One region of the Brevibacillus sp. HB1.2 genome, then DNA from elsewhere that is predicted to be linked to it. Evidence: riboswitches for the same ligand, from Rfam matches in the RefSeq annotation. Region 1 holds a riboswitch; each other region holds the start of a gene.
What was found. A riboswitch is a leader RNA that binds a small molecule or an ion and turns the genes downstream of it on or off. The one in region 1 is predicted to bind S-adenosylmethionine.
Positions count from the first base shown of each region.

Region 2: linked by a shared signal. The riboswitch ahead of HPY28_RS06355 (homoserine dehydrogenase) and the one ahead of metH (methionine synthase) in region 1 are both predicted to bind S-adenosylmethionine.
Region 3: linked by a shared signal. The riboswitch ahead of mtnK (S-methyl-5-thioribose kinase) and the one ahead of metH (methionine synthase) in region 1 are both predicted to bind S-adenosylmethionine.
Region 4: linked by a shared signal. The riboswitch ahead of HPY28_RS18580 (sugar ABC transporter substrate-binding protein) and the one ahead of metH (methionine synthase) in region 1 are both predicted to bind S-adenosylmethionine.

Region 1 covers NZ_JABMIU010000001.1:920,427-927,550, reverse strand. Annotated here, with positions in the region: gene HPY28_RS04310 (YcdB/YcdC domain-containing protein) at 1-998, shown strand, start outside; gene HPY28_RS04305 (YjcZ family sporulation protein) at 1,066-1,173, opposite strand; SAM riboswitch class I at 1,387-1,488, shown strand; gene metH (methionine synthase) at 1,605-5,051, shown strand; gene HPY28_RS04295 (bifunctional homocysteine S-methyltransferase/methylenetetrahydrofolate reductase) at 5,096-6,961, shown strand; gene HPY28_RS04290 (phosphotransferase) at 7,021-7,124, opposite strand, start outside.
Region 2 covers NZ_JABMIU010000002.1:301,800-308,923, reverse strand. Annotated here, with positions in the region: gene HPY28_RS06375 (Gfo/Idh/MocA family protein) at 1-655, shown strand, start outside; gene HPY28_RS06370 (cyclase family protein) at 677-1,300, shown strand; gene HPY28_RS06365 (DinB family protein) at 1,345-1,860, shown strand; gene HPY28_RS06360 (methylated-DNA--[protein]-cysteine S-methyltransferase) at 1,868-2,359, shown strand; cobalamin riboswitch at 2,393-2,596, shown strand; gene HPY28_RS30685 (hypothetical protein) at 2,756-2,890, shown strand; SAM riboswitch class I at 2,985-3,091, shown strand; SAM riboswitch class I at 3,158-3,269, shown strand; gene HPY28_RS06355 (homoserine dehydrogenase) at 3,356-4,621, shown strand; gene HPY28_RS06350 (CapA family protein) at 4,684-5,853, opposite strand; gene HPY28_RS06345 (VOC family protein) at 5,931-6,746, shown strand; gene HPY28_RS06340 (CcdC family protein) at 6,862-7,124, opposite strand, start outside.
Region 3 covers NZ_JABMIU010000011.1:155,620-162,743, forward strand. Annotated here, with positions in the region: gene HPY28_RS22335 (ABC transporter ATP-binding protein) at 1-265, opposite strand, end outside; gene HPY28_RS22340 (ABC transporter ATP-binding protein) at 285-2,027, opposite strand; gene HPY28_RS22345 (GNAT family N-acetyltransferase) at 2,166-2,738, opposite strand; gene mtnA (S-methyl-5-thioribose-1-phosphate isomerase) at 2,839-3,879, opposite strand; gene mtnK (S-methyl-5-thioribose kinase) at 3,876-5,105, opposite strand; SAM riboswitch class I at 5,241-5,386, opposite strand; gene HPY28_RS22360 (anti sigma factor C-terminal domain-containing protein) at 5,483-5,650, opposite strand; gene HPY28_RS22365 (sigma factor) at 5,584-5,835, opposite strand; SAM riboswitch class I at 5,966-6,142, shown strand; gene HPY28_RS22370 (2,3-diketo-5-methylthiopentyl-1-phosphate enolase) at 6,229-7,124, shown strand, end outside.
Region 4 covers NZ_JABMIU010000008.1:34,815-41,938, forward strand. Annotated here, with positions in the region: gene HPY28_RS18570 (ABC transporter permease) at 1-882, opposite strand, end outside; gene HPY28_RS18575 (sugar ABC transporter ATP-binding protein) at 884-2,374, opposite strand; gene HPY28_RS18580 (sugar ABC transporter substrate-binding protein) at 2,468-3,487, opposite strand; SAM riboswitch class I at 3,584-3,703, opposite strand; gene HPY28_RS18585 (ATP-binding protein) at 3,906-5,159, shown strand; gene HPY28_RS18590 (hypothetical protein) at 5,388-7,097, opposite strand; gene HPY28_RS18595 (RNA polymerase sigma factor) at 7,081-7,124, opposite strand, start outside.

The DNA.
Region 1 (7,124 bases):
ACCCGGATGTATCGACTGCTGTGTCAGAAGAGGTAGCCATCAAAGAGCTGAGCGAGCATATGAAGCTTCGGTACGTGCAGAATCCGAGAATACAGCCACAATCAAAACAAGGGGATATGTGGCAGCCCATTCTGGAGTACACACCAGCTGTTTCCTTCATGCAAAGAGGACGTGAAGATGGTCAGGAGTGGTATATCGACGCGACAAATGGCAAGACGGTGTATGGAACGGGAGATAACGGGCTTGCTTATGATCAGTTGAATACGAAGGAAGCCCATCCGATCGAATCTCCAAAGGAATACGTCAAGGTTCGCTCCAAGGATGAGGCAAAAGCGTTGCTTCAAGCGGAATTCGGCATACAAGTGGATGACTCGACCTATAGAGAGAGTAACCGTGACGGACGCAAGGAATACGTCTGGAATGATAAAAATGACAAGTATATCGGCGTAGAAGTCCTTGCAGAAACAGGCAGTGTCGTCGGGCTGGGAACACCTCGTTCCGATACAGCAGTGACTGTCAAACGCGAGCAAGCGGAAGAGGCTGCACTTGCCTTTCTGCCTAAATACGTTGATCCAGGCATAAAAGAAGTGCAATTGGCACAAGTCATACAGCCAGGCGAAACGAATCCTGTGTCATCGGGCGAATGGGAATTCAGATATCTCATGAGCAAGGATGGCATTCCAGTACAGGATCGCGGGCAAAAAGCGGCTTATTCAGTAACAGTCGATCCGTCTTCTGGCAAAGTGACAAAGTTTGAAAACTACAGAGAGACGCACGAGTTGGTGGAGCTTCCAGCATCCGACGAGATCGTCTCGAAAGACAAGGCTGTTGAGGCGTATTTACGCGTCATGCCTTTAAAGCTGGTCTATTTGAGGAGAGATGTGGATGGGCAAAAATTAGCTCAACCAAAGCTGGCGTATGTGCCGTGGAGTGACGAAAAGCTGGCGCTCAAATATATTACTCTGGATGCCGTGACAGGCAAGATCATCACCAAATAACAAGAAAAAAAGGCTATCCCGCAGCCATTCCTGATGGCTTTTGGGATAGCCTTTTTTAAACACTTATCTAACAGTCGTCACACGAACACCCAATAATTACCAACAGGATAAACAGCACGAGCACGATTGCGAAGCAGTCACCGAAGAATCCGTTTCCGCAGAATGATGTACTCATCTTTGTTTCCCCTCCTTTCCGTTATACTCCAGTCTATACACGAATGCGGATATTGGACTGGGCGGATGCCCAGCTTAGGCAAAAATGGGCGCGTAAGAGGAGAGGCTCAGTAAAAAATAGACAATTCACAATTGACGGGGAGACAAAGGTGGTGTTAAGATACTTGCAAACATTCAAGACATTTCGCAAAACAACTAAATGACAAGTGTACGACTCTTATCCAGAGAGGCAGAGGGACTGGCCTGATGAAGCCTCGGCAACCGGTAAAAATCCGGTGCCAATTCCAGCAAAGCTACGTGCTTTGAAAGATAAGAGGATGTCTCAGGCGTTTTCGTATCTGCTGACAAATCCTCTTCTTTCAAAGAAGAGGATTTTTTTATTTACCCAATTACGGAGAATAAGCCGATGCAAGGTAGAAAAGGGGCACGTCAATGAAACCAACTTTTCGCGAACAACTTTCCCGGAAAATTCTGATTCTGGACGGTGCAATGGGCACCATGCTTCAACAGGCAAACCTGACTGCTGATGATTTCGGCGGTGAAGCCTATGATGGCTGTAATGAACTCCTGAACCTGACCAGACCAGATGTGATCCGTTCCATTCACGAGAAATATTTAGCGGCGGGCGCAGACATCGTCGAGACAAATACATTTGGTGCTGCTTCCATCGTTTTGGCTGAGTACGATGTGCCAGAAAAAGACCTTGAGATCAATATAGCCGCAGCCCGCTTGGCCAGAGAAGCGGTGGATGCCTATTCTACGGAGGAGTGGCCGCGTTTTGTAGCAGGTGCAATGGGACCTACGACCAAAACCCTTGCGTTGACAGGCGGTGTCACTTTCGAAGAACTGGTCGAGGCGTATTATCGTCAGGCAAAAGGTCTGATTCTTGGCGGCTCCGATGTTCTTCTATTGGAAACCTCGCAAGACACGTTAAACGTCAAGGCTGGCGGAATCGGGATTCGCAAAGCTTTTGAAGAGCTTGGACAGGAGCTCCCGGTGATGCTGTCAGGTACGATTGAGCCGATGGGCACAACGCTGGCTGGCCAAAACATCGAGGCGTTTTACATCTCCTTAGAGCATTTACAGCCAGTCTCCATTGGTCTGAATTGTGCGACAGGACCAGAGTTTATGCGTGATCATCTGCGGACACTGTCAGGAATTGCCCAATGTGCGGTTAGCTGTTATCCGAACGCAGGCTTGCCAGACGAGAACGGCCATTACCATGAAACGCCACAGGGACTTGCTTCGAAAATGCGGGCATTCGCTGATCAGGGCTGGATAAACGTCGCTGGCGGTTGCTGCGGAACAACGCCTGACCATATTCAAGCGATGGCAGAAGCATTGAAAGACTGCAAGCCGCGCAGTGCAGCTGTGGAACCGCTGAGCGCAGTCTCCGGGATCGAGGTTGTTTACGTCGAAGATGACAATCGTCCCTTGCTAGTAGGGGAGAGGACCAATGTCATCGGTTCCAAAAAATTCCGTGAAATGATTGCAGCTGGTCATTATGAAGAAGCATCTGATATTGCCCGAGCACAAGTGAAGCGCGGCGCACATGTCATCGATATATGCTTGGCTGACCCCGACCGTGATGAATACGAAGATATGGAAAAATTCCTACAGTTCATCGTGAAAAAAGTAAAAGCGCCCCTCATGATCGATTCGACAGATGCCAAGGTCATGGAGCTGGGACTTCGCTATTCGCAAGGGAAGGCCATCCTCAACTCGATTAACTTGGAAGACGGCTTGGAGCGATTTGAGGAAGTGGTTCCACTTATTCACAAGTTCGGTGCCTCCGTTGTCGTTGGAACGATTGAGGAAGCGGGTATGGCTATCACTCGCGAAAAGAAGCTGGAGGTCGCGCAACGCTCGTACGACATTCTTGTCAACCAGTATGGCATAAAGCCACAGGATATTATATTCGATCCACTCGTCTTTCCAGTAGGGACAGGGGATGAACAATACATCGGCTCTGCCAAGGAAACCGTAGAAGGAATTCGTTTGATTAAACAGGTAATGCCTGCTTGCAAGACGATCCTAGGTGTCAGTAACGTTTCCTTCGGCTTGCCTCCTGCGGGTCGGGAAGTACTGAATGCGGTCTTCTTGTACCACACAACTCTCGCAGGGCTTGATTACGCCATCGTCAACACGGAAAAGCTGGAGCGCTACGCTTCGATTCCAGAAGACGAGAGAAAGCTGGCAGAAGCTCTTCTATTCGAGACAAATGATGAGACATTGGCGGCCTTTACCGAATTTTATCGCCAAAAGAAAAAGGAAGTCAGTGTGGAAGTCTCCTCGTTAACGCTCGAAGAACGCTTGGCCCGTTATGTAGTCGAAGGCTCCAAGGATGGCCTGGTGGAAGACCTAAAGCTGGCTCTGGATAAATACACACCGCTCGAGATCATCAACGGTCCGCTGATGTCTGGGATGGAAGAGGTTGGTCGCCTGTTCAACGGCAACCAGTTGATCGTGGCAGAAGTATTGCAAAGTGCAGAAGTCATGAAGGCATCCGTATCGTTTCTGGAGCCATTCATGGAAAAAAGCGATGCCGCTGCAAAGGGGAAAATCTTGCTGGCGACCGTCAAAGGCGATGTGCACGACATCGGAAAAAACCTCGTGGAAATTATTTTGTCAAACAATGGCTACAATGTCGTGAACCTGGGGATCAAGGTACCACCAGAGCAACTGATTGCCGCATGCAGAGAAGAAAAGCCGGATGCCATCGGTCTGTCTGGACTCTTGGTAAAATCCGCACAGCAAATGGTCATTACAGCACAAGACCTGCGTGATGCAGGCATTGATATCCCGATGATGGTTGGCGGTGCGGCGTTGACGCGCAAGTTCACATCGAACCGGATCGCACCGGAATACCGTGGAATTGTTTTATACGCAAAAGATGCCATGGATGGTCTGGATCTCGTAAATCGTCTGCAAAATCCGGAAGAACGTGATCGCTTGGTAGAGGAACAGCAACATCTCCTGGAAGCAGTTGCAACGGCTCAACCTGTTATCGAGGAGAAAAAAGCACCTTTGCCAGCTCGCTCAGCCGTCAGCAGAACGGTTCCGATCCACCTGCCACCAGATTGTGAACGACATGTTCTGCGACAATACCCGCTCAGCCATCTGCAACCGTATTTGAACCTGCGGATGCTCCTCGGAAAACACCTCGGTGTTCGCGGAAATGTAGATAGATTGATAGAGGCAGGCGACGAGAAGGTACTGGAACTGTACGGCATTGTGGAAGAGCTATTAAATGAAGCGAAGCAAAAAGGAACCATTACGACACACGGCGTGTATCAGTTCTTCCCGGCTCAGTCAGATGGCAACGATATTTTGGTTTATGATCCAAAAGACCACAGCAAGCTGCTGGAGCGCTTCTCGTTCCCGCGTCAGCTGGAAGAACCTCATCTTTGCCTGTCCGACTTCTTGCGACCAGTGGAGAGCAAGGAAATGGATTATGTCGGATTCCTGACCGTAACGGCTGGGGGAGGGATTCGCGAAAAATCTACAGAGCTAAAAGAGCGTGGTGACTACTTGCGCTCTCATGTCCTCCAATCCTTGGCATTGGAGCTGGCAGAGGCATTTGCAGAGCGAATTCACCACGTCATGCGCGACGTGTGGGGCATTCCTGATCCGGTTGAGATGACGATGCTCGAGCGCTTTGGTGCTAGATATCAGGGCATTCGTGTCTCCTTCGGTTACCCTGCTTGCCCGAACCTGGAAGATCAGGCGCAGTTGTTCCGTCTGTTGCGTCCAGAGGATATCGGCGTTCAGCTGACAGAGGGATTCATGATGGAGCCAGAAGCTTCCGTATCGGCGATGGTATTTGCACATCCTGAAGCACGTTATTTCAACGCAGGTCCGTCTATTTTTGAAGTGTAAGGAAAGTAGTAAAGATAAATGAAACGGGGAGAGAAGGGATTGAGTTGACGACGAGAAAGAAAGATTTACGAGCCTATTTGAAAGACCACCTGCTAGTCGGAGATGGTGCGATGGCGACCCAGCTGCACGGGCTGGGCGTCCCGGTTGGCGTCAGCTTTGAAGAGCTGTGTTTATCCAACCCGCGTTTGGTACATGAAGTTCATACGTCTTACTATCAGGCCGGTGCACGTTTCCTAGAGACAAATACGTATTCTGCCAACCGAGATGCATTGAGCCGTTACGGTCTGGAGCATAAGGTAGCGCGGATTAACCGGCTAGCAGTCGCCATTGCACGGGAAGCCGCACAGGATGATGCTTATGTGGCTGGGAGCATCGGATCGATTTTGGCTGGACGGGTGAAGAAAAAGGTTTTGGACGAATACCGTGACCAGTATGAGGAACAGGCGATTGCTCTGTTGCATGCTGGCGTAGATGGACTGATTCTGGAGACGTTCGTGGACTTGGAGGAGCTGCTTCTGGCGATCGAGGTAATCCGTCCGCTCACAGATGTCCCTGTAATCGCGCAGTTAGCCACTCTGGAAGTAGGACGCACACGTGATGGCTACGCTTTGACAGATGCTTTTTCCGAGCTAAAAGCCGCAGGAGCTGACGTGATCGGACTAAACTGTCGCCTTGGTCCCGCTGAATTGCTACGCTCGTTTGAAAATACAGTGATTCCAGAAGATGCACTTTTATCCGTATTCCCGAATGCGGGGCGTCTGGGGATGACTGACGGCGAATACGCTTTTAAATCATCACCTGAATATTTTGGACAGAGTGCGCTTCGCTTGCGTGAGCAGGGGGTACGGTTGATTGGCGGATGCTGCGGAACCACACCTGCACATGTGAAGGCGATTGCGGATGCACTTGAGTCACTTGAGCCGCAAGCGCGTGTGAACCCGACCATCGTAGCAGGTGATCGTCCTTCGATTTCTGTGCAAAACACGAGGGAGAGGGAGAAACCAAGCATTGTCGAGCGCGTAAAAACAGCAACGACGATCATTGTCGAGTTTGATCCACCGCGTGATCTGGATGCAGACCAGTTTCTCCATGGATGCTGCGAGCTGCACAAGGCAGGAGCGGACGCCATTACGTTGGCGGATAACTCGTTGGCGACAGTGCGGATGAGCAACATGGCTCTCGGAGCACTCATGAAGAGCAGACATGGAATCGATCCGCTCTTACACATCGCTTGCCGGGACCGTAATCTCATTGGGCAGCAATCGCACTTAATGGGGCTGCACGCTTTGGGGATCGACCAAATATTGGTGATTACTGGGGATCCATCGCGCTTTGGGGATTTGCCAGGTGCCAGCTCGGTATTTGATGTGACCTCTTTTGATCTGATTCGCATGGTGAAGCAGTTGAACGAAGGCGTTTCGTTCTCAGGACGTCCGTTAAAGCAAAAAGCCCAGTTCATCGTGGGCGCAGCCTTTAATCCGAATGTCCGAAATATGGATGCTGCCGTTGCCCGCTTGGAAAAAAAGGTCGAGGCAGGCGCGGACTACATTATGACACAACCTGTGTACGATGCTGAGTCCATCCGGAATGTATACGAGGCGACGAAGCATATCGGCATTCCTGTCTTTATCGGGATCATGCCGTTGACCAGCTCGCGCAATGCGGAGTTCCTGCATAATGAAGTGCCAGGAATCAAGCTATCGACAGAAGCTCTGGAACGGATGAAAAAGGTACAGGGAGAGGCCGCCCGACAGGAAGGGATCGCAATCGCGAAGGAATTGGTCGACACGGCCGTTCGTTACTTCAATGGCATCTATCTGATTACACCCTTCAATTATTACGAGATGGCGGCAGAGCTCATTCAATACACGCGCCAGCAAAGCTCATTAGTGAAGCTGGCTCAGACTTAGCGGTATACATCAGTAAAATAGGGAAGGCCTATGTGTATAGACAGGCTATAGCCTTGCGTCTAATATACATGGGCCTTCATCTCGTCTAACATATAGGCGGTCTTGAGAGCTTCCCGATTGCAAAACTGTTGAATCTCAGCAAGGCTCATCTGGGCATACAGCT
Region 2 (7,124 bases), on a different contig from region 1:
TGACGTGCTGCTCATGGAGGCTGTCAAATCTACGCTGTTGCCCAATTTTTTTGCGATACAAGACAACCTGCACAAGCTTGGAAAAGTACGACGCTATATTGCTAGCAATTGCCAATATTCTTCGCGCTATGACGCCTATCGCGAAGGGAAGGTTTTACGTGCTTTTGATCCTGCTTTTTCAAACGGAGCCTTGATGGACATCGGAATCTATTGTCTTTATCCGTTACTCATCCTTTTTGGCAGACCAGACGACATCAAGGCAGAAGGAATTGTGCTTGATTCTGGAGTGGACGGGGAAGGCAGCATTCTTTTGAAGTATCGAGAGATGGATGCAATCATTAGCTTTTCGAAAATTACGACCTCCTATCAGCCAGCAGAAATCCAAGGGGAGGACGCCACGATGGTGATCGATCGAATCAACCATCTCAAAGAAGTGGACATTCGTTATAGAGACGGACGAATCGAGCAAGTGACAAGGCCGCAGACCCCGAAGACCATGCATTATGAAATTAGGGAGTTCCTACACTTGGCAAGGATAGGGGCAAGACAATCTACAACGAATTCACATGATGTCTCCAAAACGACCATGCAGGTCATGGATGAAGTAAGAAGACAGATGGGAATCGTTTTTCCTGCGGATCATAAAAAACGGTAAGTAAAGGGGAGGGCATTTGGGATGAAAATGTATGATGTAACCGCCACCGTGTACGAAGGAATGACGGTGTATAAAAACAAGCCGGAAAAGCAGCCGAAAATACGTACCGCTACCAATGGCTATGTAACAGAATCGAGAATCGATATGGACCTTCATTCTGGTACCCATGTAGATGCTCCCCTGCACATGGTGAATGCTGGCGATACATTTGAGAGTATTTCATTGGAGAAGCTAGTGGGCAGTTGCAAGGTTCTCGATCTCACAGCGGTAGAGGACAGGATCACTCGCTCCGACTTGGAGAGCTTCGATCTTGAGCGAGGAGATTTTGTCCTGTTTAAAACGAAAAACTCTTTTGAAGAGGCGTTCTCTTTTGAATTCATCTTTCTGTCAGAGGAAGGTGCAGAATATGTAAGTGAGCTGGGGGTACGGGGCATTGGAACCGATGCACTTGGAATCGAACGCAGTCAGGAAGGGCACCCCACCCATAAAAAACTGTTTGCAGCGGGCGTCATTGTCGTGGAAGGCTTGCGGCTAGCGGAGGTCCCCCCAGGCGATTATTTTCTGGTAGCTGCACCACTCAAGCTGATCGGCACGGATGCAGCCCCGGCAAGGGTCCTATTGTTTGAAGGATTACATAACGAATAATGGAGACATCATTTGTCTATCCAAAATGAAGGGGAGGGAAATACATGCTCAGACGACCAAAGCGCGATGAATACGCCGCTTATTTTGACTATTATATTGGGCTTGTACCGGAGGGGGAGCTGCTAACGATCCTTACGCAACAAGGAGAGAGGCAAGTCGCGCTATTTTCGTCACTTGCGCCTGAGCAAATTGATTATCGGTATGCACTAGGCAAATGGACGTTAAAAGAGGTTTTGGGTCATCTCGTCGATACAGAACGCATCATGAGCTATCGCTTACTGAGAATCGCGAGAGGAGACCAGACACCCCTCATCGGTTTTGATGAGAATGCTTTTGTCGAACACGGGTGTTTTCAGCTACGAGACCTCTCTGATTTATTGGAAGAGTATAAGGCTGTACGTGCTTCGACTATCGCGCAAGTCCGAGGAATCTCTCCAGAAGCGTGGTTGCGTACAGGAATTGCCAACGGAAACAAGCTATCTGCAAGGACGTTGGCTTATGTGATTGCAGGACATGAAGCTCACCACAGTACCATTTTGAGAGAGCGGTATTTAGGGTAGGTCTCGTATGGAAAGGATACAGACAATCGATTATGCATCGCCCCTCGGTGTCTTGGAAATCAGTGGGACAGAAGACGGGGTATGTTCTATCCTATTCACAGATCGGGACGAACCCATTTTGCTTGAACATGAAGACAATTGCCACGAGCCTCTCCTCGTTTGCTGGCAACAGCTGGACGAATATTTTTCCGGCAAGAGACAGTCCTTTTCTGTTTCCCTGTGGATGAAAGGGACAGACTTTCAGAAATCAGTCTGGCACACATTGACCACCATTCCCTATGCGCACAAGATTACGTATACGGAGCTAGCCGCGTTGATTGGGAAGGAAAATGCGGTGAGGGCTGTCGGGAATGCCAACGGAAAAAATCGGCTGAACATCATTGTGCCATGCCATAGAATTATAGGAGCAAACGGGAGTCTAACAGGCTATTCGGGTGGCTTGTGGCGAAAGGAATGGCTACTGACCCACGAACAATGTTCGCTAAACAAGGAAGAATAAGGTAAAATTTGAGGAGAGTAGTGAGAAAAGACAATTTCATAGGTGGAAACAGGTTCCTTCGGGCGTAACATTCGCCACAAGGATAATAGGGAAGCTCGGTGCAAATCCGACACGGTCCCGCCACTGTAAGAGGGGAGTCAGCGTCCAACAAGCCACTGGTCTATCAAAATAGACGGGGAAGGCGACGCTAGACGATGAACCCATAGTCAGGAGACCTGCCTGTTTCGACAACACTGATAGACCTACGGGAGATAGGGAGGTGTTAGAGATGGCTTGCGAAAAACAGCGCGTGGACAAGTGCGTCCCTCTTTTTCTGGCATTTTCTAACGATCGTCACGGTCGAGCGGAAAATGTTCTTTTTATTTTGGGCAGGATAAAAGAAGAGGAGGGCGTGCGATGATTCAACTTTTCATTTGCCAATGGTGCGGATATGTCGAGGAAAAAGAGCTGCCTGAGGAAGGTCAGGAGGGTGTGTTTCATTGCACTTGCTGCAGTATGGAAGAGGTAGAAAGCCTGTTCACTCCCAACTGAAAGCCTTGACAAATCAGCTTACAATCAGAAAAGAAAGAATTTTGTTGACGCTTGCCTTGGAATTTCTTAGAATAAAGCTCAACAGCATAAATAGTTCTTATCCAGAGAGGTGGAGGGTCTGGCCCTATGAAGCCCGGCAACCGTTGCATATTGCGACAAGGTGCCAATTCCTGCGAGACGTTTCGTCTCGAAAGATAAGAAGCGGGTTACTCTATTAGTAGATGAACCTTCTTCTTAGCGAAGAAGGTTTTTTTCAATTTCATATTTTCTTTATCCAGAGAGGTGGAGGGACTGGCCCGATGAAGCCCGGCAACCGTCACGCATATTTTGTGACAAGGTGCCAATTCCTGCAGGACATATACGTCCTGGGAGATAAGGAGGGGGAGCATTAGCTACTAACAAGCCTTCTTCTTATCGAAGATGGCTTTTCTTTTTATCTAAAATTCGGGGTATGGGGTGGTCAGGATGAGTGCAGAAGTGGTACGCGTGGGATTATTGGGATTGGGAACAGTGGGTGGAGGCGTAATCAAAACGATCCGTTCGCAACAGGAGAAGCTGGCTTCTCGTCTGGGAAAACGAATTGAGATCGTCAAGGCCTTGGTGCGTGACTCGGAAAAAGAGCGGGCGGTTCATGTCGACCCGGCTTTACTGACAACTGACTTTGAGGAAGTATTGAGAAGCGATGTGGATATCGTGGTGGAGGTCATGGGCGGTGTAGAACCTACCTATGACTACGTCCGTGCTTTGATCGAAAAGGGCTGCCATGTAGTAACTGCCAACAAAGAACTTCTGGCGAAAAAAGGAACAGAGCTAGTCGATTTGGCAAATCAGCATCAAGTACATCTGGCCTATGAAGCGAGTGTGGCAGGGGGCATCCCGATCTTGAGCGTGCTCCGGCAGTTCCTTCGCACGAACGATATCCAAGGTGTTCGCGGTATTCTCAACGGAACAACGAACTTCATTTTGACGAAAATGGAAGCAGAACAGCTCTCTTATCAGGAGGTGCTCAAGCAAGCGCAGGAGTTGGGCTATGCGGAAGCAGACCCTCGTTCGGATGTAGAAGGCTTTGACGCTATGTACAAGTTGTACATCCTGGCACAGCTTGTTTATGGAGAATCGCTGCCGCTAGCAGATGTTGTTCGTAAAGGGATTTCAGATTTATCAGCGGGTCACATTCGGATTGCGAGTGAGCTGGGGTACCGGATCAAGCTCATCGCGCAGGCCTATCAAGCTGAACAAGGAATTCGCCTATCTGTTGAACCAACCATGCTTCCGCTGAGCCATCCGTTGGCGCAAATCCACGACGCGTTTAATGCTGTGCAGCTATCGGGCAACATCGTGGGAGACTTGTTGTTTACAGGAAGAGGGGCAGGAGAGCTCCCTACAGCAAGTGCAGTCGTAGAGGATTTGGCCTATTTATTGACACAGCCATTCACACCTCATCCTACTTGGAAAGAAAAAACGGCTGACAAAGCAGGAGTCACGGTGGATTCGGAGGAACGCGTCCTGTGTTATCTAGAGGGCTCATGTCATACTGCTACGCCAGATCGTGTCTTGTATTTCCTTCAGCAAGCAGGAGTCAACGTGCATAAACTAAAAGTCCAATTCGACTTGGGGGGCGTATTGCGTGCAGGTTTGATCGTGACAGGAATCAGTAAAGAGCACGAGTCCCTATTGAAAAATGATTTTGGCTTAGAAATTCGCTGCTTCCCCATTATCGAATCTACGTAAGTAAGAGGAAAAATAAGAAGAAAAGCCGTATTTCTAGTTACCTGGAAACACGGCTTCTTTTGTCAGGGGGCAATCTCCACCGCTTTTGCGCGCGGCTGTACACGCCCGTCACTTTGTATGTCTACACTCTCAGAAATGGATTCAATACGTTTTAGCAGGGCAGCGCCGTTGCTTTCATTCATGGGTACAGCTTGTCCCAATTCTGCGTGAAACGGAAGCATCGTCAGCTCACAATCACCGCTTTTCGTACAGCTTGCTTGCAGAACCATCGTTTCCCAAGTCTTGGGTTCGCTTGATCGTGTGAAAATGAAATTGCCGAGACTATACGCAATCCATTTGTCATTGTATCGTTCAAAGCCTTGAAGTACGTGGGGATGACCGCCGACAATCAAATCTGCACCAGCATCGATGTAGGCACGAGACAACTCTTCTTGATGATCGACAGGATAATCGGAGCGTTCCTTTCCCCAGTGCGCAATCACCACGACGAGATCCGCTTGGTTGTTCGCATTTTGGATCGCTTTCACTGCTAGCGTAGGATCATAGGAAGCGGCCATACCTGGCTGGGAATCCCCTGCAAACCAGCTTGTTTCGGGAATGACCCTGCTGAAGCCGAGAATCGCGATCTTGATGCCGTTCTTTTCTATGAATACAGGGGAATAGGCACGGTTGGCATCCTTTCCGGCGCCGACGTATTCAATCCGGTTCTTGTCCAAAGCGTCAAAGGTATCGAGCAATCCCGGAACTCCTTGATCCATGGAGTGATTATTGGCGAGATTCACCACATCAATCCCTGCGTTTTTCATGGCAGGAACAGCAAGTGGCGATGACTTGTAGACATACGCCTTGTTCTGTGCGGCAACACCTGTGGCAGTGATCGGCGTCTCCAAATTGGCAATCGTGATATCATCTTGCAAAAAGAGTGAGCTTACATGCTTGAATGGGTAGTCATAGCTGTTTGCGAGTAAGGTTTTCTCTACATTCCCGGACATCATGATGTCACCGACAAAGGTGAGCTGCACAGAGGTCTTTTGGTTCACAGTATTGTCAGGAGCAGGCTGCTCGTTCGGGTTGGCATATTTTCCATCCATGGCAGTTTGGAATAGGTAATAGGTTCCGACGACGAAGATGGCCAATACGCTAAATAGGAGCGTGCTCTTTCCAACACGTACCCATGTTTTACGTGATTTCTTGCGCCGAGCTTTTACCCGACTTGATCTGGTCTCGTTCATTTTTCCCCCTTGTGATTCTATCCTTACATAAATGAATTTTGATATCCTATAAGTATTACGAAAAGAGGCGAGAAAAGGTGCGATTAACTTTTGATCATTTGGTTCATTTTGTACAGCGAACTCCACAGGAAGCATCGGAACAATTTTGCCAAGCGGGTTTTCATGCGGTAGCTGGAGGGCGTCATGCGTCTTGGGGGACATGGAATAGCCTTAGTTATTTCGGGCTTTCTTATGTTGAATTTTTGGCGGTTGAACACAAGGAGCTTGCGCGACAATCAGATAATCCGCTCGTACGTCAATGCATCGAGGATGAGGCAAAGGGAGAAGGATTTGGCCAGATTGCGCTTCGGACCAACGAGATGGATGCGTGGGCAGAGCGCCTGCGAATCCAAGGTTTGCAGGTTACTGGACCAGTTGCGGGAAGTCGTACGCGTGATGATGGCACGACGCTTCGGTGGCGGATGCTGTTCCTCGAAGATGCAGATAGTGCACTTCTACCGCCATTTCTCATCGAATGGTCGCAAACGGATGAGGAGAGAATAGATGATTTGACAAATCGTGGCATCATTGCCGCTCATCCGAACGGTGCAGCGCATCTCCAGTCAGTAGGCTATGCAGTAACAGATCTGGAGGAGGCAACAGCACGTTGGCAAAGCTGGTTTGGATGGAAGAAGAGCGAAACATTCCACGATAAAGAACTGGGGGCCATCTGCCAAGCATTTGAACTTCCGGGTGGAAATGTAGTGCTTTGTCAACCGACTGAGGAGGGATTGGCGCTGACTGCATGGAAAAATCGCGGGCAACGACCGTTTTTTGCGAGGCTGGAAGGAGCAAGCAAGAATAGCGAGTATAAGATTGATGGAGGATCTTACTTTCTAGTAGCGCTGGAATAGTCGTTTAGAAGAGAGCCTCTGCAAACGGATTGAGTTGTGTTTACGAGAAGAAGAGCATCCGTTTTATGTAGCGTTTTGAGAAAAAAACCACCTCGCACTGGAGGTGGTTTTTTTACTAGGTGCCAAACGTCTTTTTAGTTAAATTTCGGTACATCACCAGCATCGCGATACGCCAAGGTACGAGCATGCCGAATGCGAGCAAGAAGAACAGTCCACCTGTCTGAATCGGTGTAAAGCTATCATTGATCATCAGTTTAATAATCAGTCGGATGACCAACAGTCCGGACAAAATGAAGAAAAACGCACGGGACCGTTTCAAATACACATCTTGCCCAATGATTTCGAAGCGTGACGTCATAATCAGCGGAATCGAAAAGA
Region 3 (7,124 bases), on a different contig from region 1:
CCGTCTTTGCTGCAACATCTTCACGAATATAGTTCGTACTGTTCAGTGAGGCGACCTGCCCCGCTGCTTGTGATGGCACTTCGTCCAGTTGATACCAAGGCTTTTGGATCGCTAGGATGTGATTATCGATTATGACCTTGGCTAAAAAAGGACCCGCCAACTCTGCACTCGTTCCCAGCAAGAGCAGGAACAGCGCGCCCAGTATTTGCTTTTGAAATGGCCTGGCGTACTCGGTCAAACGCCCCCATACATTTTCTTTGCTCATGAAACGCTTTCCCCCTCTCTCAACCAGCCACATCCTGTTCCATTTGCTGACGACGATACTGCTCTGCATACCAGCCGTTGCGCTGCATCAGCTCGTCATGTGTCCCCCGCTCAACGATCCGTCCCTCATCCAGCACGAGAATCAGTTGTGCATGCTGTACGGCAGACAGACGATGAGCGGTAATAATCGTCGTTTTATCTGCGCGCTCCTGTCTCAGATGACGCAGGATACTCTCCTCAGTCCGCGCATCCACAGCCGATAAAGAATCGTCGAGAATCAAGATACCCGCATCCATCAAAAGAGCGCGCGCAATGGAAATACGCTGTTTTTGCCCACCGGAGAGGGTGACCCCCTTCTCTCCAACCATGGTTTGCAATCCAACTCTGAATTGCGCCAGATCTCTCTTCATCTCCGCAAGCTCCAACGCATGCATCACGTCTTCGGTCGTCGCTTGTGGTTTCCCAAATGTAACATTTTCTGCAATTGTCCGTGAGAACAGCAAATGCTCCTGAGGCACATAGCCGATTTTTTCTCGCAGCGTATCGAAAGCAAGTCCCTCAATCGGGATGCCCCCGATAAACAGAGCTTGTTCCTTCATCTGATATTGATGCAATAAAGCACGGCATAGCGTCGACTTGCCGCTTCCTGTCCGTCCGACAATCCCAAGCGTCTCTCCTTCGCCCAAATGAAACGAGATGTCGGTGAGCGCCTGCTTGTCAGTCCCCGGATACGTAAAGGAAAAATGGCGTGCTTCTACGGTATTGGCGATTTGGCTCGTGACCGGATTCGCTGCCTCCGTCACATCTGGCTGCTCCACCATTAGCTCTGTAAAACGCTTGTGGGAAGCACCACCGCGCTGCAACACATTGACTAGCCAACCAAAGGCGAACATCGGCCAAATTAAAAGTCCCAAGTATAAATTGAACGCAACCAAATCCCCTAAGGAGATGACGCTGGTGAACACCAAATACGTCCCATAGCCCAGCCCGATCAAAAAGCTGAAGCCAATAATAATCGCGATTGTCGGCTCGAACAGGGCGTCGATCCGCGAAACGCTCACATTTCGCTCCAACGTTTTTTCACTGACCCGGCGATATGCCTCGATATCGGCCTTTTCTTGAACAAATGCTCTCAATACCCGAACGCCCGATACGGATTGTTGAACATGATCATTCATCTCTCCGAAGGCTTCCTGCGCTAAGTAAAAGCGCTCATGTAGCAACCTTCCATAGTACGCTGTTGACCAAGCCAAAAACGGCATCGGGATCAGTGCAGCAAGCGTCAGCTTCCAATCAATCGCGGTCACCATGACGCCCAGCGTTAACAAGGTCATGAACAACGCATCGACAAGCGTAAGCACTCCTGTACTAGCTGTTTGTTCAATGGCAGGAATGTCGTTGGTAGCGACGGCCATCAGATCCCCACTGCGTTTGCGATGAAAAAACGACGGGGTCATTCTCGTCAAATGGGCAAACAGTCGCTCGCGCAACGTCCTCTCCAGTATCAGGGCTCCCCCATTTAACAAGAACCGCCAGAGAAACCGCAATCCATACAAGCTAACACCCAAAACGAGCAAGATGACCACTGTTTGCGTCAAGTCAGCGTTTGTCAGGGAACTGTTGCGAATCGAATCCACCGTGTCCCCGATTAATTTCGGTGGCCAAAGCATGAGGACATCAATAATAAACAACACAGAGATTCCAATGACGTACCGTTTCCAATAGGCACGGAAAAACCAAGATAATTGCCGAAGTGTCTGCATGTAAATCACCTCTATTTATTCAAACCTAACAGCACGACTAAAAAAGGGCTTGCGAATCACACGCAGCCCTCTTGATCTGTCTTCACCATCGTAATTGACAGAATTTTCATTGTCAATCGAAGCATACAGTTCAATCTACTATTTTTTATCGGTTTTCCAGTCCAGCCATTCCTCTTTTAGCAGGCTGTAAGTGGCATGATCCACGTAATGATCGTAAAGGAATTCATTCCGGCGGAGTATCCCTTCCAGTTGAAACCCTAATCGTTCCGGAATTGATCTGCTCTTATCGTTTTCCGTAGCAGCCTGAATCGTTACTTTTTCCAAATCCCATGACCCGAAGATCAATACGTCCAAGTAGGTCGCCACTGCTTCTGTCATCAGGCCTTTGCCTTGAAATTGTGAACCCAGCCAGTAGCCAATAGACGTCTTTTTGTTGATCCAATCCACCGTATGTACGCCGACTGTACCAGCCAGACGTCCTTGGTACCAAATGCCGTAGTTGATGCCGCGATTATCGTTGTACTGATGGATCGTCGCTTGGATGAATTGGCGAGAATCCTCTACCTTCTTCGTATAATTCAGCCACGGCAGCCATTCCATAAGATTCTCCCGGTTCGAATCCGTAAGCAAAAATAACTCCTCAGCATCTGCTAATTCTAATTGTTTCAAGTACGTATCTTCATTGATTGCTATCCGTTGAATCGTTTGCATACGAATCTCCCCTTTTCTTGGATATTTTACTGGAAAACGCCAAAATGAGCAAAAAAGCGCCCGCCAGCAACAGCAGGGCGAACGCTTATCAATCATTCTTTTATGGTTTGCTATTGCCGATCTCTTCCGGCTTGAAAATACCTGTCTCCGTGACGATCGCTGTAATGTACTTCGCAGGCGTTACATCGAACGCAGGATTGTACACCTTGATATCGTCTGGAGCTACCTGTTTGCCCAAGCCATGGGTAATTTCCTCAGCTGGACGCTCTTCAATCGGAATATCTGCGCCTGTCGGTGTATCTAGATCGACGGAGGACAAGGGAGCTGCCACGTAAAAAGGAATGCCATGAGCTTTTGCCAATACTGCTACCCCATACGTGCCGATTTTGTTGGCGACATCGCCATTCGCTGCTACGCGGTCTGTACCCACGATGACAGCCTCTACTTTCCCTTGGGACATAACCATCGCCGCCATGTTATCGCAGATCAGCGTCACATCAATCCCTGCTTGCTGCAATTCGAATGCAGTAAGACGAGCGCCTTGCAGGACAGGACGGGTTTCGTCCGCGTACACCTTCAGGTTCCAGCCGCGTTCCTTTGCCAAATAAAATGGAGCGGTAGCCGTACCGTACGCTGCTGTAGCCAATGCGCCTGGATTACAGTGCGTGAGAATTCCCATACCGTCATGCAACAGAGAGAGCAGATGCTCTCCAATGGTCCGGCATACTTCAGCGTCTTCCTTTTGAATCGTCAGTGCTTCATCGAGCACAGCCGCCTTCAACTCGGCAATCGACGCTCCGCTTTCTTTTTCAACACGAGCTTTGATGCGATCCAACGCCCAGAACAGATTCACGGCTGTCGGACGGGAAGAGCCCAGGTAGTCTGCCTGCTGGTTCAGTTCCTGCCAAAACTCGTCGTAGTTACTCGCTTCACTGCCACGAATACCAAGGTAGAGCCCGTAAGCCGCCGCCATGCCAATCGCCGGTGCGCCTCGTACTTCCAAGCGACGAATGGAACCCCATACTTGCTCGGAGGTAGTCAAGTTCAAATAGATCGTTTCTACTGGCAGACGCGTCTGGTCAAGCAAGACCAATGCGTCATTCTCCCACTTAACAGGTGCCAATTGAGTGCTGGTTGTCATACTGTTGTAGCCTCCTGATAGTAACGTTCGGTCACAGTGCGTACGATGTCCGTGATATCTGTCGATTCGTCGATGCCGCCGCGACCGAGAATCAGCGCTTCTCCAATCGAGAGAGCCAGACGCTCTGCTTCTGCGCGAGTCTGGTCGTCTTCAATGGCATTCAGGTCCGCTACGCCTGCCAAGCCGATGACACGGCGCAAGATTTTGCATCCGGCATAGCCTGCTGTATCCTGAATCAAGCGCTTCACGTAGCTTTGCCACAGTCCCTCGACATGGGCGCTGCGCTCTTTGGCTTGCTTGTGCCAGAGCTGAACGAATTGCGAAACGAATTCATTCCAGACATCCTCGACCGTTTCCAGTAAGTATTCGCGGTACGCTTCCCGTTCTCCTTGATCTTTTTGCAAACCGTGCTGTCCTGCGTAGTTGAGCAATAGATTGGCAATGACCGCCCCGATGTCAAAACCGATTGGACCGTAGTAAGCGAACTCTGGATCGATTGCTTTCAAGCTGTTTTCCGTGATGAAAATACTTCCCGTATGCAAGTCACCATGCAGCAGCGCTTCCGAGCGCGTAAGGAAATCGTATTTCAGCTTGGCGATTTCCAGCTTCAGCGGCCTGTTGTTCCAGATCGCCTCGACTTCCCGGCGAATCAACGGGTTGAAGTCGTTGGTAGGCGCATTTTCATACGGATCGGTAAAGACGAGATCTTCCGTGATTTTGCATAATTCTGGATTTATGAATGTTCCGACTAGCGCTTTTTTATCGTACGGATGCGCGCCCAGATCGGAGGTGAAGAACAAGGTTTGCGCGAGAAAACGACCAATTTGCTTCGCGAATAGTGGGTACCGCTTTCCTTCGATCAGACCTTTGCGCATAATGATGTGGTCCCCGACGTTTTCCATGACAGTCAACGCAAGTTCCCCATCGAAATGATACACCTGCGGCACCAAGTCTGGAACGTATTTGTGCTGAATGCGGAGTGCCTCGCTCTCGATACGAGCCCGATCAATCGTAAGTGGCCAAGATTCTCCCACGACGCGGGCAAAAGGCAGTGCTTGTTTGACAATGACGCTCTTACCGGTTGCCAGCTCCTGAATGTCAAAAACCAGATTGAGATTGCCATCCCCGATTTCACGGCTGGTCAGCTCTGCTCCTTCGCTAAAAAGACCCGGTATTCCTTTTACGTACTCCACTGCTTCCTGTTCAGTCAATGCGCGATATGCCATGATTCCAAAACTCCCCTCTACGTATTTTTCCTCTATCTCTACTTGTTTTGTTTGAGTACCTGGAGCAATAAAAAGACCTCTTTTCCCGAAGAAAAGAGGTCGCTGTCGTCACGTGTAAGAACCGTGTTGATGTCCCCCTTATCTTCCAGACTACTTTTGTTTCTGCAGGAATTAGCACCGTGCATGTCGCCTGTCAATCAGTCGCTTCCTCGCGTCTGAATGGCGTCATGTCGGTTGCCGGGTATCATCGGGCCAGTCCCTCCACCTTCTCTGGATAAGGTATCCAAAACGTATTCGGTTTTTGATTTAGTTTGAATCATACAACCAACGCTTCCACGATGTCAACACCCTTTTGTGCAAAAATTCGCACCTTGCTATCAGTAGCTGTATTGTGTTCCCAATGCCGCAGGTCGCTCCAAATTCCACCAGTCTTTCTTGCCTAGAAACGCTGCTGTTATCGACTTTTCGGCCTTGAGCTTCAGCAGTTCTTTGGTAGGTCCGGTGAGGACGGCTCCGTAGATTCGCACTCCGTTTTGAACAGCCAAGGCCGTACTTTTTCCCCACGGTAGTCGTCCAAGGAAGAGTAGGCGCGACAAAAGGTTTCCTGTGTCAGATCCTCTGCCAGCCTCTCATCTCGTGTCAGCCAGAAAAGATAGCGGTACATATCGTTTACATGCAGCCGGTACACATCCTCCAGACCTACTTTCCCAAGCCGTTCACACCCCTTCATCCCTTACCACGAAGGAAGTGCCAAATAGTTTCACCTTCGTCTCATTTTTCTTCTAACCTGCTGCACATTCTCTGCAAAAACAAGGATTGACTCCTGACAATGAACGTCATATCATGGGGGAAACGAATAACTCTTATCGCGAGCTGGCTGAGGGACTGGCCCTATGATGCCCGGCAACCGGCGCTATACCATGAATCGTACGCGGATGATGCGTACCTTGGATAGCGAAACGGTGCTAATTCCAACGGATAAGAGTCGAGATAGAGCCTCTTTGGCTTGTTTCGGCTACTGACCCGAGAGATGAGAGGAGACGAGACGCTTTCATAGTCGACAACCGCCTCCCCGCTCAATGGGGAGGCTTTTTTTAATCATTCAAGGAGGATGAGACGTACCATGAGTGAACAACGTATCCTCGTCACCTATCTCACACAAGCGAAAGACTTGAACAAGAAAGCGCAAGCCATTGCTGTCGGCATGACAGTCGGTTCCTGGACGGACCTGCCGCTTGCCAAGCAAGCTGAGCTAGCGCCGTATCTGGGTGAAGCCGTGAGTGCGACACCGCTTGCGACACTGGAAAACGGAGAAACACGCGGTTTGATTACCGTCAGCTATCCGACCCGCAATTTTACAGCAGACATTCCATCCTTGTTGACCGGAATATTCGGCAAACTGTCTATGGATGGCAAAATTAAGCTCGTCGACATCGTTTTCCCTGACTCATTCCTTCAGGCTTTTCCTGGACCGAAGTTCGGCATTGATGGTCTGCGCGAACGTTCAGGGGCACATAACCGTCCGCTCTTGATGAGCATTTTCAAATCGTGCCTGGGCCTTCCTTTTGATGACCTGAAGACGCAATTCCGGGCACAAGCCTTGGGCGGAGTCGATCTCGTGAAAGATGACGAAATCTTCTTTGCAGATGATCGCGCTCCTTTTATCGAACGGATCAAAGCGTTCAAGCAAATCGCCCAGGAGACAGAAGCCGAAACAGGCAAGCCCGTCCTTTATGCAGCCAACCTGACTGGACCAGTGCATGAGCTGAACGAAAAAGCGAAACGTGCGGTAGATGCAGGTGCTGACTGCCTCTTGTTCAATGTGCTGGCCTTTGGATTCGATGCCCTGCACCGTTTGGCAGCCGATCCCGATGTACGCGTACCGATCATGGCGCATCCAGCATTGGCAGGCGCTTACTATCCATCACCTGACTACGGTATCGCCACCCCGCTTCTGCTCGGAACCTTGATGCGCGTAGCTGGTGCAGATTTGGTACTCTTCCCATCTCCATATGGCAA
Region 4 (7,124 bases), on a different contig from region 1:
GAGCAGCACCCCGATCAGGATGGCTCCCACAAATGTACCGAATACGTTTGGCTTTCCTGCACCGAATACGGAGAATCCTACGAAAGCAGCCGCTACTGCATCCATCAGCATGGAGCCGCCACTACTCACCTGCCCGGTACCGATCCGCGCTGCCAAGAGCATCCCACCCAAGCCTGCAAAAAGAGCGGAGAGCACATAAGCCAAGGTACGATAGCGATTCACAGGAATCCCCGACAGACGAGCTGCTTCCAAATTGCCGCCTGTCATGTACAGCATCCGTCCCTGTCTCGTATAGGTCAAGTACACATGCGTGATCGCGACAAGTAAAAAGGTCAGGATAACGGGAACCGGTACAGAGAGAATTTCTCCTTGGCCCAGCCAGAGGAACCATTCCTGGAATTTTCCCGGAGCCTGTGAGCCGTCCTGCATCGGCATGTTTGCGTAGATCGAGTAGCCTTGGGAATACGTCATATGAATACCGTTGACGATGTAGAGCATCGCCAGCGTAGCCAGCAAATCAGGAATGCGGATTTTCACGACCAGGAAGGCGTTGACCAGCCCGACGAGCAAGCTGAGTACAATCGGAACCACCAGTGTCGTAAAGACTCCTTGTTCGTACCAAACCATCATCGAAGCAGAAACGACTGTGGTCAATGAAACTGTCGATCCTACAGACAAGTCAAAGCCTCCGACAATCAGCGAGAACGTAACGCCAATTGCGACAAATGTCACAATCGAGATGGAGCGAAGAATGTCCGTCAAGTTGTCGTACGTGAAGAAATACGGGTTGGTCAAACTGAATAACAACATGACAATGACAATGACGGCAACCGTTCCGTATTTATAAACAAAATCAAATAAGCTAAACTTTTTATCTGCCACGTTATTCACCTCCGCTTGCGTAGTACATAATCAGCTCTTGTGTTGCTTCCTCGCGACTCAATTCCTTCACGATTTTGCCCTCGAACATGACGAGAATCCGGTCTGCGATTCCGATGACTTCCTGAAACTCACAGGAGAAATACAGAACGCCCTTTTTCTGCTCAGCGAGATTTCCGATCAGACGGTAAATATCGCTTTTCGCGCCGATATCCACCCCTTTTGTCGGCTCGTCAAACATAAAGAGGTGAGCGTTTGTATCCAGCCATTTGCCGATAGCGACTTTTTGCTGGTTTCCGCCGCTGAGAAAACCGACCAGCTGCTTGATATCGGCTGTTTTTACACCAAGGCGCTGCACCAGCTCTCTTGCGTTAGCCGCTTCCGTCCCTCTTTTGATAAAACCGAGCCAGGACTTCTTTTTCAACGAGGCGACAGACAGGTTGTTCTGTACCGACTCCTCTACGAAAATTCCTTCTTTTCGCCTTTCCTCCGGGACGAGTACGATCCCTGCATCGACGGCGTCTTTTGGCGAGCGTAGTTGGATACGTGTTCCATGCAATCGAATGGCACCGGCCTTTGCCTCATCCGCACCGAAGAGCAATCGGGCGAGCTCAGTCTTCCCTGCCCCAACCAGACCGACGACACCCACGATCTCTCCCTCGTGAACTCGCAGGTCGACTCCTCGTACTTTGCCACCAGCCACACCTGCCGCCTCAAAAATCGTTTCGCCAATCGGCACTTCCATCTTCGGGAACTCCTCGTCAAAGCTTTTGCCCAGCATGTTCGCGATCACTTCGTCCATATTGGTCTTCGCCGTGTCTGTGGTCACGACATGTTGTCCATCGCGCATGATGGTGATCCGATCACAGATTTCAAAGATTTCCGGCAACCTGTGGGAGATATAAATGATCCCGACTCCAGCATTTTTCAACTGCGCAATGATTTGAAACAGCCGTTCGCTCTCCTTTGTGCTCAACGGCGCCGTCGGTTCATCGAAAATGACGTACTTCGCCTTTTGAACGGTAGCCCGTGCAATCAAAATCAATTGCTTTTCCGACAGCGTACATTCTTCGACGAGCATCCTCACCGGAATAGAGAAGCCGAAGTTTTTTAAAATCTGCTCCGATTCGTTGTACAAGCTCTGCCAGTTGATTAGTCCCTTGGTTTTCGCCTGGACGAGCTGGCCCGCCAATATGTTTTCAGCAACGCTCAAATACGGGATCAAGGCGGTGTCCACTTCCTGATATACACATTGAATGCCCTGTGCTTTGGCGTCCTGCGGAGATTGAATCGACACGGCCTGTCCATCGATGGTGATCGTACCTCCATCTGCCTGATACGCTCCCGTGAGAATTTTCATCAGGGTACTCTTTCCCGCACCATTAGCACCGAGAAGTGCATGAACCTCTCCAGCGCGCACCTCAAAATCGACGGATCGCAGGGCAGGAACCCCAGAAAACTGCTTCGCCATCCCTTTCATCTGCAATGTGGACATTTTTCACACCTCCTGTTTACCTGCGTGTTCCAACCTCTATAAGGAAAAATCCCGTTGACGGATACAGATCAACGGGAAAAGCCAATTTGGTTCTTACTTGCCCCAATCTTGTACGTATTGGGACAGGTCGCCCATCGTTACTTTCTTATCCTTCGGCAGGTCTTCCTGTTTCACCAGCACTGGATTCAGCTTCACGTTGTCTGGCACTTGCTCGCCTTTGATTTTTTGGAACACGGTTTGGGCATGGATGCGCCCGATATTGGATGGGTCTACCGCTGCCGTCGCTGTCCAAGGAGAGTTTTCCGCCTGGATCATTTGCAGATCCTCATCGCTCAAATCGATGGAGTATACTTTGATTTCCGTACGGCCTGCTTGCTGGATGGCACGTGTCGCCCCTTTGGCAAATTCATCCCATGCCGCCCATACTGCTGTGATGTCGCCTTTGTTGGGATACTTTTTCAAGATCGCTTCCATCTGCGTTTGTGTATCGAGTGCCGTATTATTGGTAGCAGAACCGAATGCAGCAATCTCTTTGATGTCCGGGTATTTCTTCTGGAAAGCTTCATACGTCACTTGGCGTTTTTCCATAGGCGCAAAGCCAGCTACCCAAATTTTTACGATGCTGCCTTTGCCATTTGTATCTGCAGCCAGCTTCTCCAGGCTCAGCTCTGCCAACTTGTTGTCATCCTGCGCCACAACTGGCACACCCGGAATGTTGATGTCTGTATCAAACAGGACAACCGGAATTTTTTTATCCACGGCCTTTTGCGTACCCTGCTGCAACGCTTCTGCCGTACCATGGTCGATCAGAATGCCATCAAACTTTTGGTTCACAGCCGCATCGAGGTTGGACGCCATTTTTGCCAGATCGGTATCCGCGTTGAATACGGTCAACTCACCGCCGTTTTTCTCCACCTCTGTCTTCACGCCATTGATGTATTGTGCGGAGAACGTTCCTACGTTTTGACGCATGATTAATGCGATTCTCTTCGCGTTCTCCCCACCTGACTGGTTCGTGCTACCGGTTCCGGTGCTTGTTCCTCCGCCGCATGCCGTAACGAGAACGGACGCAGCCACAATAAGTGAAGTCAGTAATCCCAGTTTCTTTTTCATCGCAAATGTTCCCCCTTTTTCTCTTTGAAAACAAATGATAAAAGCAAAAAATCCTCTTTCACAGAGAAAGAGGACAAAAATCGACAAGATTCTCGCCTCTTATCTGTCAGGTATTCTACCTGTTGGAGTTAGCACCTTGGCTCGAAAGAACACAATCTCTCGTGCTAGGTTGCCGGGCTTCATAGGGCCATTCCCTCAGCCATCTCTTGATAAGAGTAGTTTCTATTTTCGGAACGTTTGTATAAGTATATACAGAATATAATCTGGCAATTACCTATCTGTCAACTAGGTTTACCGAAAGAATTTTCTTGATAAATATTCCAGTTTGTTCTGTAACAACGAGAGGGATTTTGTTGTGTCTTGTCGAATTATCGTAGATTGATACAAGCCTAGCAAATATTTGCGATGGGGATGCTACATGAGTCTATTAAAAGAAGTTATTCTTCAATGGTTTTTCGCCATTATCCCGTTTGTGTTTTTCAACATCTATTACCGTGACAAAATGAGGAACTACAGCCGTTCCTTTATTGTCTTCACCAGCTCAGCCTGCATGTTTCTCGCGATGACCTTCGCCCCGAGCGTCACCAATGGCATGTTCTTTGATATCCGACATGTCATCATTCTTTTCGGACTGGTTTATGGCGGAATCGAGATTGCCTTGCTCCTTCTGATTGAAGCCTTGGTTTATCGGTACTACCTAGGTGGAGAAGGAACATGGGTTGCGCTGCTGATCCTTACAGTCAATTTTGTCTTGTCACTCTTTTTGTATCGACACTACAAAGCCAGTTATCGGAAAACACTGTATCTTTTTATGACGAGTGCGATTTTTTCTACGGTTGCTTTAGGGACTACTTATTACTTTTTTCCCACGTATGTAACTCAACACCTCGTTTACTACACCATAGTGATTCCTATTCAGAACTTTTTCGGCCTCTGGTTGTTAATGTCGCTTTTCAGCAAATGTGTTTCGGATAAGGAGCTGTTTATTCGCCACGCGCAAAACGAAAAAATCCAGACGATGAGCCATGTTGCTGCATCGCTCGCACACGAGGTTCGCAATCCGCTGACAGCTGTCAAAGGCTTTTTGAAATTAATACAGGAATCCCCGGAAAATTTGGTGAAAATCGATCAATACATTCGCATCAGTCTCGACGAGATCCAACGGACAGAAGCCATTTTGACCGAATACCTTGCGATTTCCAAGCCGCTCAAGGAACGACATGAGATCATTAATGTTAGCGAGCATCTGCATGCCATCCGCGAAGTGATGCTCCCTTTTGCCAATATGCACAACGTAGAGCTTACGCTGCAAGACTTTGAGAGACCTGTGACGATCAAGGCCAATCCAGACGAGTTCAAGCAAGTGTTGGTGAATTTCATCAAAAATGCCATCGAGGCGTGCTCGGATATTTCGGACGGAAAAGTCTCCCTGGACTTGCTCATCGAGCGAAACAAAGCACTGTTGGTCATCAAGGATAACGGTGTCGGCATGGATGCAGGACAGATCAGCCGTCTTGGAACGATTTACTTTTCTACGAAAACAACTGGAACTGGTCTTGGTTTGACGTATTCCTATCATGTCATTCATGCGATTGGCGGAACGGTCAATGTATCAAGCAAGCCACGAGTAGGAACCAAGTTCACCATTATGCTCCCATATAAGGCACAGTAACTTCTTGCAGGTTTTGCAGAGGGACTGTGCCTTTTTCCATTCGAGCGCTTGCCCATGAACAAGGTGACCAGCAGTAATAAAGGAATAATCGTACATACGCGCCCGATGACGAGCATGCTTTCTCCGAATCCTTCCACGTTTGTCCCTCCCCTCACGCTTTACTATGCAATTTCTGGGAGGGCATTATGCCAAAACAAAACACCAGGAGTCTCCCCCTGGTGTCTCTCTTTATTCGTATGGCAGCCATTCTCCCGTAATGGCATCCACATCCCCATTGCTCTTCAGTATCTCTGCCGAATAGACCAAGAGCGGTTGCTCTTGAATCCTATTGTTTTCAAGCGGGAATAGATAGCGGGGACTGAGCCGTTTATGTTGAAGATAAACCTGCGCCGCCTCTTCCGCTGAAATCACCTTGGACGCATCTGGGAAGGCATCCTGCTCATGCGGGAATGTCAACCTTGCCCCGATAATTTCTCCTGTCTGCCCGTCGAGCATGACCTTATAATACTGATCACGCACCAAAACGCCGTTTACTTCCCGGAAAAAGTTCAGTTCAACCTGTCTGCCCATCACGTAAATTTGCTCCTGCATCCGAACAGACTTCACCCTCGTATCCAAATACGGCTCCAAAAAGAAGATCGCACGCTCCTGCAATTCTGCGACGGTGAGTGTCGTATCACCTTCTTTCAGCTCAGGATAAGAAATCTTGAACGCTGTCGCCCGACTATCAACGGTAGTCAGCTGCATGATTCGCTGACCTTTTTTGGCAACGTATTCCCGTTCGTTGTCTCCCATCATATAAGCGGGCACATTGCTCCCCGTAAACGGATAGCCCTCTACCTTCTGACCGAAAAACTCCATGGCAGCCGCAGCCTCTTTTGCCGACGCAGCCATTGCCTTCTTGCCCCCTGGCTTGACGGCGATACTGTCGCTAAAGGACTCCCCACCCCACAAGGTGGTTTTCACTTCCTTGCCTGTCTGCGCGTCAAGATACCCGGAGAAGTTTTCTTCATAGCGAAGGACGTAGTCCACTTCCTTCTTTCCAACTCTCTGATACGTCAACTGCATGACTTCTGCAAGCCCACTCTCGGCTTTTTTCGGCGAAGGTAACTCATCTATGGCTTGAAACTGCCCGATGTCCAGATTGATTCCCGTTGTATCGCCTGAATTGATGTAGCCAATCTGACCCACATCGTTCATGCCGATCACATAGGAATCCCCTTCTACCTGTACATCATTTACGTAGCGTTGCAATCGGACGGCGGTGTGCGAAACGGCATCTGCTCCCTCTTGCGTATCTAATGGTTCGAACCGATACTGCTCCATATTTTTACCCAGGAATGATTCCATGAATGCCTTCGCCTGTTGCTCTGTTCTCTCCTTGGAAGGCGCTCCCTCGATTTTCTCTTGCCCTGGAATTTTCTCTGCATCGAATCCAAGCAAGGCCCCGCTTTTGGCGTCTAGCTTCGCTCTGGCATATAGTGACACTTCTGTTCGTTCCTTATTGCTGAACGTGCGAAAATCTATGTTGTATACCTCTCGGGGGGCTTTCGTTACATAGACCGATTTTTCCGCTTCCCGAAATGGAGGATATTTCTCGTAAAGCTTTTCCAGCGTTCTGATCGCCGCTTGGCTTAACTCGCCTTCTTTTATTTCTGTCGATAAGAAAGAGCGGGGAACCAATTGCGCTTGTGATTCAAAACGAGATTGTGTGAACAACTCCGGAGTTACACCCAGCATCCATACTGCTGCTGCCACCGTTGCAGCGGAAACCGTCCATGTCGCCAGCTTGATGCCGACTCTATTCGGACGATTCATTTTTTTGCGCGCCCGTTGCACCAGCTTGGCTTCCAGCGCTTCTACGAATTCGCTCCTCGGCTCCGCATCCTTTGACTGGGGAAGAGCCGCGAAGAATTGCTCGTCATTTGGAGTATTCATTGGCCAACCCTCCTATCCAGTCGACAT